Regions from separate parts of the Pantoea vagans genome, predicted to be linked through region 1. Evidence: predicted binding sites of a transcription regulator. Region 1 holds the regulator's gene; the other holds the start of a gene.
The links. Region 1 encodes Fur, which represses iron uptake genes when iron is present. Its sites were predicted from a motif close to ATAATAATGAGAACNACTATCAA; they were not measured.
Positions count from the first base shown of each region.

Region 1 (11,656 bases):
TCTTTACACTGCGCCTCGTGGTGAATGATGTCATCAAGGTACCGGGCGTCGGGATAATAAAATCAACCCACGCCACGGCAAACGCCAGTCTCATAGGGGGAGAATAAGGTGAGTATTTTAGGATATCTGCAAAAGGTCGGCCGCGCGCTAATGGTGCCGGTAGCGACGCTGCCGGCAGCGGCAATCTTGATGGGTGTGGGGTATTGGATCGATCCAGACAGCTGGGGTGCAGGCAATGCGCTGGCGGCACTGTTGATCAAATCCGGTTCCGCCATTATCGAAAACATGTCTGTGCTGTTTGCCATTGGTGTGGCTTACGGTATGTCCAAAGATAAAGATGGTGCAGCCGCGTTAACCGGCTTTGTCGGCTTCCTGGTGGTGACCACGCTCTGTTCACCTGCTGCGGTGGCAATGATTCAGAAAATGCCGGTGGAGCAAGTTCCTGCTGCCTTCGGTAAAATCAATAACCAGTTCGTAGGTATCCTGGTCGGCATTCTCTCCGCTGAAGTGTACAACCGCTTTAGCCACGTTGAGCTGCCAAAAGCGCTGTCGTTCTTTAGCGGACGCCGCTTAGTGCCGATTCTGGTCTCCTTCCTGATGATCGTCGTCGCCTTCATTCTGATGTATGTCTGGCCGATCATCTTTGGTGGACTGGTGAACTTCGGTGAACACATCCAGAAACTGGGTTCTGTCGGTGCGGGCGTGTACGCCTTCTTTAACCGCTTGCTGATTCCGGTGGGTCTGCACCACGCCCTGAACTCGGTGTTCTGGTTTGACGTGGCCGGTATTAACGACATTCCTAAGTTCCTCGGTGGTGCGCAATCTATTGCCAATGGTACCGGTATCCCAGGAATCACCGGTCGTTATCAGGCAGGCTTCTTCCCGATTATGATGTTTGGTCTGCCGGGCGCTGCGCTGGCGATCTACCACTGTGCGCGTCCAGAAAACCGCGCCAAAGTGGGTGGTATCATGCTGGCGGCGGCTTTTGCAGCCTTCTTTACGGGTATCACTGAACCGCTGGAATTCTCCTTCATGTTCGTGGCACCGGTGCTGTATGTCATCCATGCGGTGTTGACCGGTATTTCCGTGTTTATCGCGGCAAGTATGCATTGGATCGCCGGCTTCGGCTTCAGTGCCGGGCTGGTGGATATGGTGCTCTCCACCCGAAATCCGCTGGCGGTTAACTGGTGGATGCTGATCCCACAAGGTCTGGTGTTCTTCGCCATCTATTATGTGGTGTTCCGCTTCACTATCCAGAAATTCAATCTGATGACGCCAGGCCGTGAACTCTCTGCGGGCGATGAAACCGATGGCTACGATGTGAACGTTGATCACAGCGGTAGCGGCGAGAGCCAAACCGAATCACTGGCGCGTCGCTATATTGCTGCCGTTGGCGGTTCTGAAAACCTGACCAACATCGATGCCTGCATCACCCGTCTGCGTCTGAACGTGAAAGATTCAGCACAGGTCAATGAAGGTGTAGCGAAACGTCTGGGCGCTTCCGGTGTGATTCGTCTGAACAAACAGAGTGTGCAGGTGATTGTCGGTACGCAGGCAGAAAGCATCGCCAGCGCGATGAAAACCGTGCTGAGTAAAGGCCCGGTAGCGGCCACTGCGGCGCCTGCTGCAGCAGCAGCTCCGGTTGCGGCTAAACCTCAGGCGGTGCTTAATAGCGAGAAAGCCGTGATTGCCACGCTGGTTGCGCCGGTAAGTGGTGAAATCGTTGCGCTGGATGCAGTGCCAGATGAAGCCTTCGCCAGCAAAGCCGTGGGTGACGGCCTGGCCATCAAGCCAACCGATAAAACTGTCGTGGCACCGATTGCCGGTACCGTGGTGAAAATCTTCAATACTAACCACGCCTTCTGTCTGGAAGCGGCGAACGGTGTCGAGATCGTGGTGCACATGGGTCTGGATACCGTCGCGCTGGAAGGCAAAGGCTTCACACGTTTGGTGGAAGAGGGCGCAACGGTGACGGCGGGTCAGCCGATTCTGGAAATGGATCTGGACTTCCTCAACGCCAATGCACGCTCAATGATCAGTCCGGTAGTCGTGAGCAACAGCGATGATTTCGCCGGTCTGAATCTGCTGGCAAGCGGTTCTGTTGTCGCGGGTGTGACGCCATTGTATGAAGTGAAAAACTAAGTCCTTGTGATTTAGCCAGAAGGCAGGAAGCAATTCCTGCCTTTTTTGTTTTAAAACGACCAACAAACGGTTGTTTCCCTCCTGCGCTTTGTGGATCATACTCCGTTACTTCGTGGTACAAATCACCCGCTATTGTTTTGAGGATTTTGAGATGAGTGAGGCTGAAGCCCGCCCAACGAACTTTATTCGTCAGATTATCGACGAAGATTTGGCGAGCGGTAAGCACAGCAGTGTGCATACCCGTTTCCCGCCTGAGCCCAATGGTTACCTGCATATTGGCCATGCGAAATCTATCTGCCTGAACTTTGGTATCGCGCAAGATTATCAAGGACAGTGCAACCTGCGTTTTGACGACACTAACCCGGTTAAAGAGGACCTGGAGTTCGTTGAATCCATCAAGCGTGATGTGCAATGGCTGGGCTTTGACTGGAGCGGAGACATTCGTTACTCCTCAGACTACTTTGACCAATTGTTTAACTACGCGGTTGAGCTGATCAATAAAGGTCTGGCTTACGTTGACGAACTGTCAGCGGATGAGATCCGTGAATACCGCGGCACGCTGACCGCACCGGGTAAAAACAGCCCGTATCGCGATCGCAGCGTGGAAGAGAACTTAGCGCTGTTCCAGAAAATGCGTGATGGCGGCTTCGAAGAGGGTAAAGCTTGCCTGCGCGCAAAAATCGACATGGCGTCCAGCTTTATCGTGATGCGCGATCCGGTGTTGTATCGCATTAAGTTTGCCGACCACCACCAGACCGGTGATAAGTGGTGCATCTACCCGATGTACGACTTTACTCACTGCATCTCTGATGCCATCGAAGGCATTACGCACTCGCTCTGCACCCTGGAGTTCCAGGACAACCGTCGTTTGTACGACTGGGTACTGGACAACATCACCATTCCTCAGCATCCGCGTCAGTACGAATTCTCGCGCCTGAATCTGGAATATGCGGTGATGTCGAAGCGTAAGCTGACGCAACTGGTTACCGAGAAAGTGGTTGAAGGCTGGGATGACCCACGCATGCTGACCGTTTCAGGTCTGCGCCGCCGTGGCTACAGCGCTGCGTCCATTCGCGAATTCTGTCGTCGTATCGGTGTCACCAAGCAGGACAACATCGTTGAGATGGCCTCGCTGGAATCTTGCATTCGTGACGATCTCAATGAGAACGCACCACGTGCCATGGCGGTTCTTGATCCACTGAAAGTGGTGATCGAGAATCTGCCAGCAGGCCATGAAGAAACGCTGACTATGCCTAATCATCCGAATAAGCCGGAGATGGGAACCCGCGAAGTGTCGTTCAGCCGCGAAGTGTGGATCGATCGTGCTGACTTCCGCGAAGAAGCCAACAAGCAGTACAAGCGTCTGGTGCTGGGTAAAGAAGTGCGTCTGCGTAATGCTTATGTGATCCGCGCTGAGCGTGTGGCAAAAGATGAAGAGGGTAACATCACCTGCATCTATGCAACCTGTGATGTCGACACGCTGAGCAAAGATCCTGCAGATGGTCGCAAGGTGAAAGGGGTGATTCATTGGGTGTCAGCGATTCACGCGCTGCCTGCTGAGTTCCGTCTTTATGATCGTCTGTTCAGCGTGCCAAATCCGGCAGCGGCAGAGGACTTCCTGACCACCATTAACCCGAATTCACTGGAAATCAAACAGGGCTTTGTCGAGTCTGGTTTGCGTACTGCTTCGGTAACTGCGCCGTATCAGTTTGAACGTGAAGGCTATTTCTGTGCGGATAGCGTCTATTCGCAGCCGGGTAAACTGGTGTTCAACCGCACTGTCGGGCTACGTGATACTTTTGCCAAAATCGGCGAGTAATCCTGTTTGTCGATAGCACAATATGATCATCTAAGGGCGAGCAATCGCCCTTTTTTATTGCCTGTAATTCACCTCCTGCAACCATTTATGCTGCGGGCCGTGAAATCTGCTTGTTGGCTGTTATTGCGACAATTCTGACTTTAGTAAAATTAACCCATTAGCGAGTGTCAAAAACTTTTTTTCAGGTAGGCTATCCGCTCTCAGACAGGGCTCTGCGGGTTATCAAAGGAAAAAAAATGACAAGTCTCGCGTTGGAAGCTAAACACAGTGTGGTGGTTTTGCATCAGCTGATTGAACGTATTTTCAATCAAGCAGAGGGCAGCGATGACAGCATGGAACTGCTTCTGTCGCACTTTCATCCAGAATTCAAAATGGTCACACCACTTGGCAAAGAACTGGACCTGAACGCGACTGAAACACTGTTTCGTCAGTTGCACGGTCAGCGTGAGGGGATGCGAATCGCCACCAGCGAACATGCCATCATTTCTCAGCAAAGCGATGAGATTACCATTCAGTATCGTGAATTACAGATGATGAACGGGACTAACCAGACTCGCATTTCGCTGGCGGTGTTGGACTGCAGCACCACCATTCCACGCTGGCGCTATCTCCACGAAACCTTTGTTGCCTGATTGCAGGCATAAAAAAACCGGTGACGAGCACCGGTTTTTTTATATTGCATAGCACACGTCATTACTTGTCGTGGAGCGTGTCGTCTTCGCGGCAGTCTCCCAGCGCACAGTGACCATAAAGGTACAGGCTGTGGTTGCTGAGTTTAATGCCATGGCGAGTCGCAATTTCACGCTGACGCGTTTCAATTGATTCGTCGCTAAATTCAATCACTTTGCCACAATCCAGGCAGATCAAATGATCGTGGTGATGTTGCTGGGTAAGTTCGAATACGGATTTACCGCCTTCGAAGTTATGACGGGTGACGATACCTGCGTCATCAAACTGGTTAAGAACGCGATATACCGTTGCCAGACCAATCTCTTCGCCCATATCAATCAGGCGCTTGTACAAATCTTCCGCACTGACATGGTGGGACTCTGGTCCTGGTCCCTGAAGCACTTCCAAAATTTTCAATCTTGGGAGAGTGACTTTCAGGCCAGCCTTCTTCAATGCGGAGTTGTTGTCAGTCATGCGGATATTGTCCTGTTACTTTGCGAGTCACTTACGGCTCAAAGGCCTTGAATGTTTAGGTCACGCATATTCTCATTTGCGTCTCATTATAGAACCCAAGCAGTGAAATGAAAACCAAGGCGTCGCGTAAAATCAACAAAAGCTGTAAGGATAAACATCGCTTATGCCATTGAGAAACGTAGTGGTTTGGGTTTCCATTTCACTCAGCCTCATTCTAAAGAGCGAGGAATAAGCGGATGACCATTGCGGGTATTCTACAGATTTGCGGGGAAAAGTTAAAAAACCGTCGCTATTTTTTTCATAGGAGATTCCTTTGTTCCGATGTGAGACACCGCTCACATCGGGTAGGGAAGGGGATCAGGCTTCGATGATCTCTTTTAGTTGCAGCTCATCGAAAATCTGCTTCACCCATGCATCAACACGTTCGTTGGTCAGTTCAGGCTGACGGTCTTCGTCAATCGCCAGACCCAGGAAGTGTTTGTCGTCTGCCAGGCCCTTCGAAGCTTCGAAGTGATAACCTTCCGTTGGCCAGTGCCCAACAATAACGGCACCGTTTGGCTCAATAATGTCACGAATGGTGCCCATTGCGTCGCAGAAGTACTCAGCATAATCTTCCTGGTCACCACAACCAAACAGCGCAACCAGTTTGCCATTGAAATCAATCTCTTCCAGGGTTGGGAAGAAATCATCCCAGTCACACTGTGCTTCGCCGTAATACCAGGTCGGAATGCCCAGCAGCAGGATATCGAACGCTGCGAGATCTTCTTTGGTGCTCTTGGCAATGTCATGCACTTCGGCGACATCTTTACCCAGTTGTTTCTGGATCATTTTTGCAATGTTTTCAGTGTTGCCGGTATCGCTGCCGAAGAAAATGCCTACGATTGCCATGGGTTAGATAACCTCTTAAATCCTGATTGTGAAAGTAAGTCAGTTGACTGCACATTTAAGCGAATGATAGCAGACCAGTGAAAAGCGCGGAACGTGTAAAGCCTTAACTTTGTGTTCCTGTGTGCGGTCTGCACACGCTAAGACAGTTTGAGTTGCGCCAGCAGCATTTGTTCAATCAATTCGCTGCGACTGATGTTTTGTTGATCGGCCAAGGTGTTAAGTGCGTCAACAGCTTCGCTGGACATCTTTAGCTCAACACGACGCAGCCCACGCACTTTATCGCGCTTGAGCTGGTTACGTTTGTTGATACGTAACTGTTCGTCACGCGTCAGCAGACTGGTTTTTGGTCGACCGGGACGCCGCTCGTCTGCAAAAAGATCGAGCGTGGTACGGTCTGTCTGTTCTTTTGCCATGATTTGTGAAACTGAGTGGGCGCGAACGGCGGAAAGGCGCTGCGCGATTTATACATTATCGGCCCGACCGCGGCGAAAAAATCATCCGCGGCAAATTTTTAGCGCGACATCATACTCCAGCGCCATCCGTGACGCCAACCCTAAACCGCTAACAGCAAGCTTTTGCTTTTACAGGTTAAAAAAGCGACGAACCGCGCGCAAAACCGCATCAGGTTTTTCCGCGTGCACCCAGTGACCGGCACCGCTGATCACATGTGCATGGGCCTGCGGGAACTGACGCAGCAGCGCATCGCGATGCTGATTGTCCAGATAAGGCGAATCACCACCACGAATAAACAGTGCCGGGTGGGGCCAGGCAGGGATGGCTTCCCAACCAGAAATCGTGGTGTAGTTATCCCACAGGACAGGGACATTAAAGCGCCATTCCCCCTCGGCAAACGATTTCAGGATGAACTGAATGACTCCCTCTTCGTTGATGTACTGGCGCATCACTTCTGCGGCTTCACTCCGACGCGTCACGCCTGCGGCGGTCACGGCACGAATCGCGGCAAAGATTTCATCGTGACGGCGCGTTTGGTAATCAACCGGGGCGATATCGATCAACACCATCTTCTCGATGCGTTCCGGTGCCACGGCACTCAATGCCATGGCGATCTTTCCGCCCATCGAATGGCCAATCACGCTGGCACGTTCAATCTGGTGAGCATCCAGTGTGTCAACGATGTCTTGCGCCATCGCGGCATAATTCATGATCTCGCTGCGTTCGGATAACCCATGGTTACGCACATCAACTTGCAGCGTTGGGCGTGCATCGCGCACTCCGCGTGCCAGTACACCCAGGTTATCGAGGCTGCCAAAAAGGCCATGAATTAACAGAATCGGTGTGGCATCAGGCGAAGATTGTTCAGTTTGCAGACGGGCGTTCAAAATCATGGCTAAAGTTCTTACGGTTGTGACCTTGGCTTAGGTTATCATGGATTCACCTGTCCAGGAGCCAGCCGGCCAGGCATTAGGGCATATTCCGACTTTTGCCCTGAAACGATGCCAGCGCTATCGGCTGCCACGGATTTAACTTTATAATCCTTATGTTAGAGCCCGCTCACATTTTGCACGACTGGATTTTGCTAAGGCCGTTGCAACAATGCGTGGTTCTGTCATTTGCCAGAATTGTACGGAATAAGATGAAAACGATTGAAGTTGACGAAGAACTCTACCGTTATATTGCCAGCCACACGCAGCACATTGGTGAAAGCGCCTCCGATATTTTGCGCCGCATGCTGAAGTTCACTGCAGGCCAGAGTGCGCCCGCCGCACCTGCCGCCAGTGCGACAGTCAAGGAAGCGCAGCCTGCGCGTAACGACGCGCGTCCTCAGGATCGCGTGCGTGCCGTGCGTGAACTGCTGCTTTCCGATGAGTATGCTGAGCAGAATAAGGCGGTTAATCGCTTTATGCTGGTACTGTCAACGCTCTATCGTCTTGATCCGGCAGCTTTTGCTGATGCTACTGCCTCGCTGCAGGGCCGCACGCGCGTTTACTTTGCGGGTGATGAGCACACGCTGTTGCAAAATGGCACCCATACTAAGCCGAAGCATGTTCCCGGCACGCCGTACTGGGTGATCACCAATACCAATACAGGTCGCAAATGCAGCATGGTTGAACACATCATGCTGGCTATGCAGTTCCCTCAGGAACTGACAGAGAAAGTTCGCGGCACCATTTAAACTGAAGCGTCAGGGAGAAGCGCCAATGGCCAATCACCCCCGTGCCGGGCAACCCGCCCAGCAGAGCGATTTGATTAACGTTGCACAATTAACCTCGCAGTATTACGTCCTGAAGCCAGATGCGGCGAACCCGGACCATGCGGTGAAATTTGGCACCTCCGGCCACCGCGGCAGCGCGGGACGTCACAGCTTCAACGAAGTGCACATTCTGGCGATTGCGCAAGCGATCGCCGAAGAGCGCAAAAAGAACGGCATCACCGGTCCTTGCTACGTGGGTAAAGATACCCACGCGCTGTCTGAACCGGCAATTTTGTCGGTACTGGAAGTGCTGGCGGCCAACGGTGTGGACGTCATTGTGCAGCAAGATAATGGCTACACCCCGACGCCTGCGATCTCCAATGCCATTCTTGAGCACAACAAGCGTGGTGGCGCGCAGGCCGATGGTATCGTGATCACGCCTTCACACAACCCGCCAGAAGACGGTGGCATTAAGTACAACCCACCAAACGGTGGACCGGCTGATACCAATGTCACCAAAGTGGTGGAAGACCGTGCTAACCAACTGATCAAAGGCGAGTTGAAAGACGTGAAGCGTCTGCCGCTGGATCAGGCATGGGCGAGTGGTCATATCGTGGAGCAGGATCTGATTCAACCTTACGTTGAAGGGCTGGCTCAGGTTATCGATTTCCCGGCTATCCAGAAAGCAGGCCTGAAAATTGGCGTTGATCCACTCGGTGGTTCGGGCATTGCCTACTGGCAGCGCATTGCTGAGCATTACAAGCTGGATTTGACCATTGTTAACGATGCTGTCGATCAGACCTTCCGCTTTATGCATCTGGATAAAGATGGCGTGGTGCGCATGGACTGTTCGTCAGAGTGTGCGATGGCTGGTCTGCTGGCATACAAAGATAAGTTTGATTTGGCATTTGGCAACGACCCGGATTATGACCGCCACGGTATCGTCACGCCTGCTGGCCTGATGAATCCTAACCACTATCTGGCTGTCGCGATCAACTACCTGTTCCAGCATCGCCCGCAATGGGGCAAAGATGTGGCAGTGGGTAAAACCCTGGTGTCCAGCGCGATGATTGACCGCGTGGTAAACGACATCGGTCGCAAACTGGTTGAAGTGCCGGTTGGCTTCAAATGGTTTGTTGATGGCCTGTTTGATGGCAGCTTCGGTTTCGGTGGCGAAGAGAGTGCGGGTGCTTCCTTCCTGCGCTTCGATGGCTCCGCCTGGTCAACCGATAAAGACGGCATCATTCTGTGCCTGCTGGCGGCAGAAATTACGGCCGTGACCGGTAAGAATCCGCAGCAGCACTATGACGAGCTGGCAGAGCGCTTTGGTGCGCCAAGCTATAACCGTCTTCAGGCGCCTGCGACTTCAGCGCAGAAAGCGGCACTGTCTAAGCTGTCACCTGAGATGGTCAGCGCGGACACGCTGGCAGGCGATCCGATCACTGCACGTCTGACGGCTGCGCCGGGTAACGGTGCATCCATTGGCGGCCTGAAAGTGATGACGGAAAACGGCTGGTTTGCCGCACGTCCGTCAGGCACTGAAGATGCCTACAAAATCTACTGTGAAAGCTTCCTCGGCGCTGAGCATCGCCAGCAGATCGAGAAAGAAGCGGTGGAGATTGTCAGTGAAGTGCTGAAAAACGCGTAATGACTGACAGAAATGAAAAGGCCGCTAAGCGGCCTTTTTTTATGGCATGAAGCGGTAACCGATTCCGGTTTCAGTGATCAAATGGCTGGGTTGGGTCGGGTTCGATTCCAGCTTTTGGCGCAGATGACCCATATAGATGCGCAGATAATGGCTGTGCTCCACCGCATTTGGCCCCCACACCTGATTCAGCAGTTGCCGCTGCGTCAGCACTTTGCCCGCGTTATTCACTAATAAACTCAGCAAGCGAAACTCTGTTGGCGTCAGATGAATCTCCTTTTCATTGCGCAGCACACGCCGTGCTGCCAGATCCACACTCACTTCTCCAAATTTCACTACCGGTTCAGGTTGGCTGCTTTGATGACGACGCAATGCAACCCGCACGCGCGCCAGCAATTCACCAATGCCAAACGGTTTGGTCAGATAGTCATCGGCACCCGCATCCAGCGCATCAATTTTATCCTGCTCATCACTGCGTGCAGACAGCACAATCACCGGCATGCTGCTCCACTGGCGCACTTCGCGGATAAAGTCATTGCCATCCCCATCGGGCAGACCAAGATCGAGGATCACCAGGTCCGGCTTGCGCGTCGCGGCTTCAATCAGTCCACGCTGTAATTGCTCCGCTTCCACAATTTTCAGGCCCTCGCTCTCCAGCGCCAGGCGCACGAAACGGCGGATCTCCTTTTCATCTTCAACAATCAAGATGGTCGTCACGCTGACTCCTGCCACAGGTAAAGTTAACACGGCACTTTATCAAGAATCTGACACCACGTCCGCGCTGATATTTATAACCTTAAGCGATCGATAGTTTTACATCTTTGTAACTAACTTTCAGATAAGCCTGATTAGTGCAAAAAAAGATCAAAATAAGTGGTCGGATGAGTAGTAAAATTACACAAACAAGGGTAATATCTGAGGCAGATCACATTTAACACAAAAATAATCACGAGGGGGCAAAGATGTATCAGGCATATCCACTCTATAAAATCGTACTGCGCCGCGTGCTGGTGGTATTGGGCGGTTTACTCGCGCTGCCGGTGATGCTGTTCCGCCAGGATCGTGCGCGTTTTTACAGTTATCTGCACCGTGTATGGTGCAAAACCAGCACCATGCCCGTCTGGCTGGCGCAGTCTGAAGCGGCTGCCGGTATCTACTGGTAATCGCGCTGCCTCGACAATAACCCGGGACTTGTTGCGAAGTACCGGGTTTTTTTATCCGAATTTTTTATTTCCGGCTTATGTCCCCGCTGTTATCAGCGTCTATTTCGGCTACACTTAAAACCTCTACAAGATTTTGGAGGTTGTACAAGTATGAGCGAAAAAATTCCTGTTGGTATCAGTGCTTGCCTGCTCGGGGATAAGGTCCGGTTTGACGGTGGCCACAAGCGTTTCGCTTTTGCAACCGACGAGCTGACACCTTTCATCCGTTTTGAGCCGGTCTGCCCAGAGATGGCGATTGGTCTGCCGACGCCACGCCCAGCCCTGCGACTGGTCAAAGAGTCAGATGAGCAGATCCATCTGTGCTTCAGCAAAGATGGCGGCCAGGAAGTCACGGATGAGATGCAGCGCTGGTCTGCCGATCGCGTGAAATCGCTGCATCACCTGTGTGGCTATATTCTTTGCGCCAAATCCCCGAGTTGCGGTCTGGAGCGGGTGCGGGTGTATCAACCCGATACCAATGACAATCGTAAAGCCGGCACCGGCATTTTCACCGCCTTCCTGCAAAAAGAGATGCCCTGGCTGCCGCTGGAGGAAGATGGCCGTCTGCATGATGACGCTTTGCGCGAAAACTTCATGGGCCGGGTGTATGCGCTGCATGAGTTCAATGAGATGTGGCGCAGTGGGTTGACGCGCCACAAGCTGAT
Region 1 covers NZ_CP011427.1:2,821,420-2,833,075, reverse strand. Annotated here, with positions in the region: gene nagE (N-acetylglucosamine-specific PTS transporter subunit IIBC) at 115-2,142, shown strand; gene glnS (glutamine--tRNA ligase) at 2,294-3,961, shown strand; gene LK04_RS13215 (hypothetical protein) at 4,198-4,593, shown strand; gene fur (ferric iron uptake transcriptional regulator) at 4,655-5,104, opposite strand; gene fldA (flavodoxin FldA) at 5,462-5,992, opposite strand; gene ybfE (LexA regulated protein) at 6,130-6,405, opposite strand; gene ybfF (esterase) at 6,574-7,338, opposite strand; gene seqA (replication initiation negative regulator SeqA) at 7,587-8,126, shown strand; gene pgm (phosphoglucomutase (alpha-D-glucose-1,6-bisphosphate-dependent)) at 8,152-9,792, shown strand; gene kdpE (two-component system response regulator KdpE) at 9,832-10,506, opposite strand; gene LK04_RS13175 (DUF2517 family protein) at 10,752-10,952, shown strand; gene LK04_RS13170 (YbgA family protein) at 11,103-11,656, shown strand, end outside.

Region 2 (11,656 bases), 1.9 Mb from region 1:
CGCCAAAGCACACGGTACCATCGGTGAGCTGGTGGCGCAGTTCAACAAAAAGAAAATCTCCTTCTGGATGTTCCCGGAAGGTACGCGCAGCCGTGGTCGTGGCCTGTTGCCGTTCAAAACCGGCGCTTTCCATGCTGCGGTGGCCGCTGGTGTGCCGATCATCCCGGTGGTGGTGTCTAACACCCATGACAAAGTGAAACTCAACCGCTGGAACAACGGTCTGGTGATTGTTGAAATGCTGCCGCCTGTCGATACCAAACAGTTTGAAACCACTTCAGTACGCAAGTTAGCGACCCATTGTCGCGAATTAATGTCTGCTAAGCTGGAAGAATTGAACGCCGAAGTCGCCGAACGCGAAAAAAACGGTAAAATCTAGCCAACCAGGGGCAGTACCGCTGCCCCATGCTCATCACAGCAATAATCCACTAACAAAAACAACATGGACACGGCGTCTTCACGCCCCGCTCAAAAGGTCTGAAGTTTTATGTCTTGCAGCAGACGTCAGTTTATTCAGCTTTCCGCCGGCGTTGCGCTGGCTTCAGGCAGCATGCCTTATGCTGCTCATGCTGCGGCACCGGTAGGCGATGTGCCGCTTCCGATTCCGCCGTTGATCGAATCGCGTCGTGGTCAGCCGCTGTTTTTGACGTTGCAACGCAGCCATTGGTCGTTCAGCGGAAACAGCAACAAGGTGCCGGTATGGGGTATTAATGGCATGTACCTCGGCCCCACTGTGCGCGTGTACAGCGGCGATGATGTGAAGCTGATTTACAGTAACCGCCTCAACGAACCGGTGGCGATGACCGTCAGCGGGCTGCAAGTGCCGGGCGCGCTAATGGGCGGTGCCCCGCGCTTAATGTCTGCGGGCGTAGACTGGGCGCCGGTGCTGCCGATTCGCCAGGGAGCTGCCACACTGTGGTATCACGCCAATACGCCGAATCGCATGGCGCCGCATGTTTACAACGGCTTGGCCGGCATGTGGCTGATTGAAGATGACGTCAGCAAAGCGCTGCCGTTGCCTAAGCACTATGGCGTCGATGATTTCCCGCTGATTATTCAGGATAAGCGTCTGGATAACTTCGCCACACCGGTTTACAACCCCCCTTCAGACGGCGGTTTCCTCGGCGACACCCTGCTGGTGAATGGCGTACAGAACCCGTACATCGAGGTTTCTCGCGGCTGGGTACGCTTGCGCTTGCTGAATGCGTCCAACGCGCGCCGGTTCGATCTGAGCTTCTCGGACAACCGCCCGTTCACGGTGATCGCCAGCGATCAAGGCTTCCTCGCCGCTCCGGTGGCGGTGCAGACGCTGTCACTGGCACCGGGTGAACGCCGTGAAGTGCTGGTAGATATGTCGCAAGGCGATGAAGTGTCGATTACTGCAGGTACCGCCGCCGGTCTGATGGATCGCCTGCGCGGTCTGTTTGAACCCTCGTCCATCCTGGCGAATACATTGGTGCTGAGCCTGCGACCGACGGGCTTACTGCCGTTGGTTACCGATAATCTGCCGATGCGTCTACTGGCGGATCAGATTCTGGATGGCGTCGCGGTGCGCACGCGTGAATTCCGCATCGGAGACAGTGCGCCGGGCATTAATGGCGCGCTGTGGGATATGAGCCGCATCGATACCACCGTGCAGCAGGGCACCTTTGAACGCTGGATTATCCACGCCGATCGTCCGCAGTCGCTGCATATTCAGGGTGTGATGTTCTTGATTAAGAACGTCAACGGCGCGCAACCGATGGGCGAGGATCGTGGCTGGAAAGATACCGTCTGGGTTGATGGCGACGTGGAGCTGTTGGTGAGCTTCCCGCAGAGTTCGTCGGATCACTTCCCGTTTGTCTACTACAGCCAGACGCTGGAGTTGGCGGATCGCGGTACGGCAGGGCAGTTGCAGGTGAATCCGGTTCCTTGATTTACCCTCACCCTAACCCTCTCCCACAAGTGGGAGAGGGGATCGTTAGTGCGGTATTTGGATAGGTATGAGAACTTCAAATCGCAGCGGAGTGCTCCCTCGCCCGCTTGCGGGAGAGGGCTGGGGTGAGGGAAGACGTCCGCATAATCCTACCCGTTAAACTTCTCCGGATCCGGCCCCAAACGATTGCCGCTATCCAGCTTGGTAATCTCGCTGATCTCCGTTTTTTCCAACCTGAAATCAAACACCTGGAAGTTTTCGCGAATGCGTTCTGGCGTAACGGATTTAGGGATCACTACCAGTCCGCTATCCAGATGCCAGCGAATCACGATCTGCGCCGGGGTCTTGCCATACTTTTTGGCTAAATCGCGGATGATCTCCTGATCGAACACGCCTTTACCGCCTTGCGCCAACGGACTCCAGGATTCTGTCTGAATGTGATGCATTGCATCCCAGGCATGCAGGGTGCGCTGTTGCAGCATCGGGTGTAGCTCAATCTGATTCACCACCGGTGAAACCCCGGTCTCATCGATCAAACGCTTGAGGTGGGCTTCGTGGAAATTACAGACACCAATACTTTTGGTTAAGCCCTGTTTTTGCAGCTCAATTAAGCCTTTCCAGGCTTCAACATAGTGATCTTTCTCTGGGCACGGCCAGTGCATCAGGTAGAGGTCGACGCTCTCCAGCTGCAATTTCTTTAGGCTGGTTTCCATCGCCGCCTGCCAGTTTTGCTGGTCGTCATTCCACAACTTGGTGGTAATGAAAATATCTTCACGCGCCACGTCGGTATCCTGCAGCGCCTGCCCGACTGCTTCCTCGTTTTTGTAAATAGCGGCGGTATCGATGGAGCGATAACCCACTTTTAACGCTTCCACAATCGCATTGCGGGCATCCTCAATGCTAGCCTGCCATACGCCGAGTCCAAGCTGAGGCATCATATTGCCGTCGTGCAGTTTAATAATGGGTTGCTCTGCCATAGTTGCTCCTTATCTGTCGCAGTGACTTACCGTTAAAAGCGCTGTGGTTAAGTCTAGTCAACAAACTTAACCGAGGAGATCATTGTGGCAATCAAACCGCCGTTTTGCCCTGGTCATTTCTGCCAGAATCTTGCCTGATTCTCCAGAGTTGTGGAGCTTTAAGCAGCATTGCGGCACACTGGATTTTTGCTGCCAGAGAGAAAACCATGCCGAATGATGCCCTTTGCCGCCAGCTGGCGCAGCGAGTGATTGCGTTAATGAATGATGCCCGGCAACCATTGTGCGCGGTTGATAACGTCAAGCTGATCTATGCCTGTGAAACGCTGCCGCGCACGCCGATGATGTACCAACCCGGCATTGTGATTCTGTTCCAGGGACGTAAAACCGGCTATCTCGGCAGCACGGTGTTCCACTACGATGCCACCAAATATCTGATGCTGACCGTACCGTTGCCGGTGGAGTGTGAAACCGAAGCAACGTTAGAAGAGCCGCTGGCGGGCATGTGTCTGAGCGTGGATACGGCCAGTCTGCAGGATCTGCTGATGGATATTGGCGATGATGAGCAGTTTCAGCCGCAGCTGCATACCTCGGGCATCCATTCGGCTTTTATGAGCGAGGAGATGCTCTGTGCAGCCGAACGCTTGTTGGATGTGATGAACAAACCGCGTGATGCGCGTGTGTTGGGTCCGCAGCTGGTGCGTGAGATTATTTACTATGTGCTAACCGGGCCGATTGGCGGCGCACTGCTGTCGCTGGTGAATCGTCAGACACAATTCAGTCAGATTGCGCGCGCGTTGCGCCGCATCGAAAACCATTTCTCAGAAAGCCTGAGCGTAGAGATGCTGGCGGCGGAAGTGAACATGAGCGTGTCGGCATTTCATCACAACTTTAAAGCGGTAACGCAAACCTCGCCGCTGCAATACCTGAAGCGCTATCGCCTGCATCAGGCGCGATTAATGATGTTGCAGGATGGGATGAAAGCCAGTGCGGCAGCGGTGCGCGTAGGTTACGAGAGCCCTTCGCAGTTTTCGCGGGAGTTTAAACGCTATTTCGGCGTAACGCCGGGAGAAGAGGCCAGCCGCGTGCGTCTCACGTTACCGTTTGACGCTGCGTGAATGACAGGTGCGCAAAAATGCGCACCCTACAAAACCTTATTTGGTCGCCATTGATGGCGACCAAATACATGACAGCGTTTATTTACGCTTTCTGGCGGCGCTTTTTCCAAATCACCACAATGCTGCCAGCCAGCCCGACACACAGCAGCACCATCGGTAGCACCATCAGCACGGCCATCACCTGGTCTTCATGGCGCTTGATAAACGGCACCTGACTGATGCCATAACCCATGGCCACCACAATGCCGACCCACAATGCGCCACTCAGCCAGTTGAACAGCTGGAAGCGACCGTTCTGTAAGCCAGAGATGCCCGCCATGGTAGGCAGCAAAGTGCGTACAAACGCCAGGAAACGACCGACCAGCAGCGCCATCAACCCATGACGGTTAAACAGGTTCCACGCCCGCTGGTGGTATTGCGCGGGGAGGTGCATTAACCAGCTTTTCACCAACCGGGTATTCCCGAGCCAGCGGCCTTGCAGATAACTCAGCCAGCAGCCGAGGCTGGCGGCGGTGGTCAGAATCACCATAGTCGGCACGAAATCCATCACGCCTTTGGCAATCATGGCACCCGCGAGCAGCAGCAGGCTGTCGCCCGGCAAGAAAGAGGCCGGCAACAAACCGTTTTCCAGAAACAGCGTCAAAAACATCACGCCGTAGACAACCCACACGACATCCGGATTGGCCAGCGCGGCAAAATCCTGATGCCAGAGCGCGTGGACAATCTCATGTAAAACACCCATCTGCTATCCCATCGAGTCACAAGGATTCTATTTTAACGTTCTGTGGCATCGTATTCGTTGATCTCACCAATGCCACACAGAACGGTTTAGGTTTTGTTTATCTTTTTACGGCTTTAAACGGGCAAAGCCGGCTTTCAGGTCATCTAACAGGTCATCGACATGCTCAAGACCAATGTGCAACCGCACCAGCGTTCCGGTGAAGTCCACGCCACCTGCTGGGCGAATCTCTGCCAGTTCTTCCGGCTGGTTGGCCAGAATCAATGATTCATAACCGCCCCAGGAATAGGCCATGCTGAAGTGGTGGAAGTGATCGAGGTAATTCGCCAACTGCTCGCGGCTCAGCTTTTCATGCAGGATAAAAGAGAAGAGTCCGCTGCTGCCGTTGAAATCACGCTGCCAGAACTCATGCCCCTTGCATTGCGCTAACGCGGGGTGATTCACGCGCGCCACTTCCGGCTGTGCAGCCAGCCATTCTGCCACCTGCAAACCGCTCTCTTCATGCTGGCGCAGGCGTGTACCCAGCGTGCGCAACCCGCGGCTGGCCATGTAGGCGGTATCGGCATCTACCATCTGGCCCATCAGGTACGAATTCTCACGCAGCTGCGGCCAGCAACGTTCATTTGCAACGGCAGTACCGATCATCGCATCGCTGTGGCCAATAATGTATTTGGTGCCCGCCTGGATAGAGATATCGATGCCATGCTCCAAGGCGTTAAACAAGACGCCCGCCGCCCAGGTATTATCGATCATGATGATCGCGTCTGGCGCTTTAGCTCGCACCGCCGCCACGATGGCCGGGATATCCTGCACTTCCATGGTGATGGACGCGGGCGACTCAAGGAACACCACGCGCGTATTCGGCTGGACTAATTCACCGATTTCGCTGCCAATGCAGTGATCAAAATAGGTGGTGGAGACGTTCAGCTTACTGAGGATTTTTGAGCAGAAATCCTGCGTGGGTTCATACACCGCGCCGCTGACCAGAATGTGATCGCCTGCTTCAACAAAAGAAAGAATCGCGTTCGACACCGCCGCTGCACCGCAAGGATAAAGCGCACAGCCTGCGCCGCCCTCCAGTTCCGTCATGGCGTCCTGGAACGAGAAGTGGGTGAGCGTGCCGCGACGGCCATAAAAAAGCTCACCGGATGCACGACCTGCGGTCGCACGTTTTTTGTCAGCAACGGTGTCAAAAACCAGTGACGAGGCGCGTTGAATCACGCTGTTAACTGAGCCCTGAGTGTAACGTTTGCTGCGTCCCGCGCTAACCAGCGTGGTATCAATTTTATTCGTTGCCATCACTGCCTTTCCTGACACTTACCGCAAAACATCCACGTTACCACGAAATGTCGCACTGGGTTGATCCAGATTACGGAATATCAGAGTGGTGCCAGTATTCTTTAAAACAATGGGCAAATTGTGGAATTACAAGGCACTTTTGGATTGTAAATAGTAATGAGAACTACTATCACTTCGGTCAATTTTTTTGCTATGATCCGCGCTTCAATCGTGAACTGTGCAACAGAAGTTGGAGACGCAGCGTGGTAGCCAGTGATTTGATGCAAACGGACCTCTCCGTTTGGGGCATGTATCAGCATGCCGATATCGTGGTAAAAATTGTGATGATTGGCCTGTTACTGGCCTCAGTTGTCACCTGGGCGATTTTCTTCGGCAAGTTTGCTGAGCTGAGCGGGGCGAAACGTCGCCTGAAACGCGAACAGCAGGCACTGGGCGAAGCACGATCGCTTGATGATGCTTACCGCGCCGCCGAAAGCTTCAAAAGCAATAGCCACAGTGCTGTGCTGCTGAATGATGCACAAAACGAGCTGGAACTCTCAGCGGGTGCCGACGATCTTGATGGTATCAAGGAGCGCACCAGCTTCCGCCTTGACCGTCGCGTTGCGGCATTCAGCCGTCATGCCGGTCGTGGTAATGGCTTCATTGCCACTATCGGTTCTGTTGCGCCATTTATCGGTCTGTTTGGTACCGTGTGGGGCATCATGAACAGCTTTATCGGTATCGCTAAAACGCAGACGACGAACCTCGCCGTTGTGGCGCCGGGCATCGCAGAAGCGCTGCTGGCCACCGCCATTGGTCTGGTTGCTGCTATCCCTGCGGTGGTGATTTACAACGTTTTCGCCCGCATGATTGCCAGCTACAAAGCCTCATTGGGTGATGTGGCCGCTCAGGTGATGCTGCTGCAAAGCCGCGATCTGGACCTCGGTAACGTGGATACCGCGAAAGAAGCGACCCGTCCAGCGGCGGCACAGAAACTGCGCGTAGGATAAGTATTATGGCGATGCGTTTAAACGATGACTCGGTAGGCGACGGCGAAATGCATGAAATCAACGTGACGCCGTTTATCGACGTTATGTTGGTTCTGCTGATCATCTTTATGGTCGCCGCGCCATTAGCCACGGTGGATGTGCGCGTTAACCTGCCTGCTTCCACCAGCGCACCGCAACCGCGTCCGGAAAAACCGGTCTATCTGTCGATCAAAGAAGATAAGCAGATTTACATCGGTAATGATGCGGTCACCAAAGAAACCCTGGTGAATGCGCTGACGGCACAAACCGAAGGCAACAAAGAGACCACCATCTTCTTCCAGGCTGATAAGTCAGTGGATTACGAAACGCTGATGAGCGTGATGGATCAACTGCGAGAAGCGGGTTATCTGAAGATTGGATTGATGGGTATGGAGACCGTGAAGAAATAATTCACCGCTCTCACCACCCTAAGGGCCGCTATTTACAGCGGCCCTTTTTATTTGCCTCGCTATAGCAATGTTAATTTCTTGTTACTTTTGGTCTCACTTTTGTAAACTGCAATGGTGAAGCAGATCACATCTATTCCTGGCGTATCCGGTTAAAACGGAAGAAAAACCCCAGGAAGATCAATATGAGTGCGAGCCAGTCTTTACAAAAGCCATCGCAAGGCGGTGCCAAAACCATCTTTAGTGTCACCAGCGGTAATTTCCTTGAAATGTACGATTTCATGGTATTTGGTTATTACGCAACGGCGATTGCCAAAACCTTTTTCCCCGGAGATGACCCTTTCGCCTCACTGATGCTCACTTTGATGACTTTCGGTGCAGGCTTCCTGATGCGCCCCCTCGGCGCGATTATTCTCGGTGCTTACATTGACCATCACGGTCGCCGCAAAGGGCTTTTATTGACGCTGGGGCTGATGGCGCTGGGTACGCTGACGATTGCCCTGGTGCCAGGTTATGCCACCCTGGGGGCCGCCGCGCCGATTCTGATTTTGCTGGGGCGTCTGCTGCAAGGCTTCTCCGCGGGTGTCGAGTTAGGCGGTGTGTCCGTTTATCTGGCCGAAGTCGCGCCAAAAGGGCGCAAGGGCTTTTATGTCAGCTGGCAGTCTGGCAGCCAGCAAGTGGCGGTGATCTTTGCTGCACTGCTGGGACTTGGCCTGAACCATCTGCTGGCGAAAGATGCGGTCACCGAGTGGGGCTGGCGTATTCCGTTTGTGGTCGGTTGTATGATTGTGCCGTTCCTGTTCTGGATCCGTCGCATGCTGGAAGAGACCGAGGCGTTTAGCCAGCGTAAGCATCACCCTTCGATGGGCCAGATTATGCGCTCGGTGGGGCAGAACTGGGCTCTGGTGCTGGCGGGGATGCTGATGGTGGTGACTACCACAGTGATGTTCTACATGATCACCGCGTTCACCCCGACCTTTGGCAAAACCGTGTTGATGATGAGTGATGAGCAGAGCTTTATGGTGACGCTGTTTGTTGGCATCTCCAACCTTATCTGGTTGCCGGTGATGGGGTCTCTCTCGGATCGGATTGGCCGTCGTCCCTTGCTAATCACCTTTACCATTCTGATGATCCTGACGACCTGGCCGGTACTGCACTGGTTAGTGGGTTCACCGAGTTTTGCGCATCTTGTGGAAGCCGAACTGTGGTTGTCTTTCCTGTATGCCAGCTATAACGGTGCGATGGTGGTGTATCTGGCTGAAATCATGCCAGCGGAAGTGCGTGCATCAGGTTTCTCGCTGGCTTACAGCCTGGCAACAGCCCTGTTTGGCGGTTTCACGCCAGCCGTTTCCAGTTATCTGATCCATGCCACCGGAGATAAAGCGATGCCCGGCGTCTGGCTGTCGTTTGCCGCGGTATGCGGATTGGTCGGTACGCTGTTGATTGGCCGTATGGTGAAACAGTATCAGGCACGCCACAGCGGTTCGCCGGTGAGTGCATCCTTGTAAGATTTGGGCGGCCTTAGGGCCGCCTTTACCCCTCTAAAACGATAAATCCACCACCACACTATCGGTATAGCTGCCTGCGGCAGGCGTATTCTGCGTGGTCAGGATTTGTGCCGTGTAGGTAAAATTGCGCGTAATGAGATCGCTGTTCAGCGATGTAGCGCTTGCGCTACTCCAGCGATCGGTGCCCGTGGGTCCCCAGCGAGTCGTGGTGGTGGTTCCTTTATAGATGTCATAGGCCAGCCGGTTTGTGCCGCTCGCCATCTGGCGTGTCGTACCGCTGTAATAACTGCCGTTGCTCAGTCCCACCGTGAAGGTACTGCCTTTAGAACACACCACGTTGATGGTTTGCTGCACGGTAGAGAAACTGCCGACCAGCGGCGCACTGCCAAAACTGACGTTGGGTGCGGTGATGGTGGTGCAGTCGTTCGTAAGGACCAGGTTAACCGCAAACGTCATGGCTGTGCCGGTACTGGTTTGCACGGTGCCAACGCATATCCCCGCTACGTTGAGGCCCGCACATACCGTGTAGCTGACGGTTATCGTCACCATCGTGGTGTAACTGCCCGCCGCCACCACCTGTCCCGGTACGGTGCGGAAATAGAGTGGAATGTTGAAGTTCAGGCTGTTCCCCAAACCCAGCAGTAGCGAAGAACTCCAGGTATATTTCCCACCCTGCTGCAGTTCAGTGGCGCAGGCGCTGTCGATGCATATCTGAAACGGGATAGTATCGGTGCCGGTACTGTCGGTTTTCAACGCTGCGCGCGTGCCACTCAGATAGGTTGAGGTGGTAAAGGTGTAGGCCACATTATCGGTGCCCAGCAGCGACAAGGTGCCTGAACCACAGTTAACGTTGGTGATGGTTGAAGTGCTTTGCGCGGTTGAGCCGACGGCAAAGGTGGTAACAGAGCCAAAGGTCGCCGTCGGTGCCGATAAGCTACACAGCGCGTAGCTGGTACCCGGCAGAATAAACAGCGCCAGCAACAAAAGTAGCTTTCTCATGGTGAAATCCCTGACTGTGAATTATTTGCCGAACTGATTGCTGATCCTGGCGGCGGCGGGGGCAGAGCACAGGTGAGCGGTCCGTAGGTTTGCAGCGCTTTGGGCTGGCCACCCTCAATGGTCAGTGTGGTATCGCATGTGCGGCCATCCGGTGTGACCACATGAATGGGGTTATCAGCGCTGAGATTCTCCATCCAGACAATCCCGTCCCAGCCGACATATTCGGTCGCCTGGCTGGGACGTAAAACCTGGCTGGAGATAGGGATCGGCTGACCGTCGCTGTCGTGGAGCACCACGCTGGCAGCACGCAGACGCTCGACCGGGAAGTGAAGCAGATAACCGCTTTTCCTTTTCACCGCGAAGCGTTGTTCCACTTTGGGTGCGGTTCGGTCAGCGGGTAAATCCAGGGTATCGAGATCGTATTTCGCGCCGTAATAACTGCTGATCGAGGGCACCAGCAAATAGCCCTCTTTGTCGGTGCGTCCCATTGACTGGTTCTCATAGCGCACCGTCACATCCGGATAATCGGTTTTCACCACCACAAAGGCATCGTTGATATCGTTGGCGGCGAAGACGCGATTATCCATCAGCACCAGTGATCCCGTTAAATCTGCCCACTGCGTGGTGTTGTCGTTATCCCCGTAGAAACCGGCAGAGGTATCAATTTTGTTGTTGCGATAGCGCAGGCTCGCCTGGCGATAATCTCCGCTATCGCCGCCCTGATTGGCCCATGCGGCATCGTATGCAAACCCGCCGTCCGTTGGCATGGCGCGTGAAACGTAGACGCGCTGGTTATTGCGGCCTTGCTGATCACGTTCATAGCTGACCGAGGCGCTGCTCTGCTCACCGAAGGGAATGACGAGGGAAATCGCGCCGCTCCAGTCGCCTTGTTCCTGATCGCGGCTGGCCGAGATATACAGGCTGCTGTTGCCCCACAGATTCTTACTCCATGACAGGTTCCACAGTCGGGTGCGGTCGCCAGATCCGCCAGCGATATCAAAGTAAGCAAGGCCAAGACTACCGTATTGGTTAAGGGAGACGCTGGCAGTATATTGCGCACTGCGCCGTGCCAGCGAGTAGCTGGTATTGGCGCTGTCACCACGGCTGCCCACTAACGCCAGGTTGCCGAAATCAGCCGTTCGCAGCGTGTGTTGCGTCCCTAAACTGAACCAGCTGTTGTTGTACTGATAGCCCCAGCTGTATTGCGTGCCCGGTTTACCCTCCATCTGGCTCTGCGCCAGTGCACCGTTCACCACGCCCCAACTGCCAATCTTCACTAATCCTCCGGCTCCCCCCATCGCCACGCTGTCGCTGCCCTCGGCATGGCTCTCTAATGTCAGCCAGTCGGTTAAGCCATAACGATAAGACCCGCTGGCGGCTGCCGCCCCGTAATCGAAGTTTTGCAGACCGTAGTTTTCACGAATCGCACCGGCAGAGAAGGAGTAATCGGATAAGCCCTGACGCAACAAACTGCTGGAAACATAAAACGGCAGCGTGGTCGTCACCTGGCGTCCCACGGCATCGGTAGTGGTGATCACCGCATCGCCCGCGCCATTAACAAACGGGACATTGGTCAGCGACCACGGGCCCGGTTGCACATTGGCCTGGGTGCTGCGATAGCCGTTGATAAACAGATCAACCGACGAGGGAACGGCAGCCTGGCCAGAAAATGCGGGCAGGGGATAGGTCACCA
Region 2 covers NZ_CP011427.1:432,164-443,819, forward strand. Annotated here, with positions in the region: gene LK04_RS02080 (1-acylglycerol-3-phosphate O-acyltransferase) at 1-376, shown strand, start outside; gene ftsP (cell division protein FtsP) at 485-1,912, shown strand; gene dkgA (2,5-didehydrogluconate reductase DkgA) at 2,062-2,889, opposite strand; gene LK04_RS02095 (AraC family transcriptional regulator) at 3,096-4,004, shown strand; gene LK04_RS02100 (DedA family protein) at 4,087-4,746, opposite strand; gene metC (cystathionine beta-lyase) at 4,852-6,042, opposite strand; gene exbB (tol-pal system-associated acyl-CoA thioesterase) at 6,303-7,031, shown strand; gene exbD (TonB system transport protein ExbD) at 7,037-7,459, shown strand; gene LK04_RS02120 (MFS transporter) at 7,642-8,964, shown strand; gene LK04_RS02125 (spore coat U domain-containing protein) at 8,998-9,963, opposite strand; gene LK04_RS02130 (fimbria/pilus outer membrane usher protein) at 9,960-11,656, opposite strand, start outside.
Region 2: exbB (tol-pal system-associated acyl-CoA thioesterase) is a predicted target of Fur. The motif match lies at 6,193-6,215, and genes of this name have one in related genera.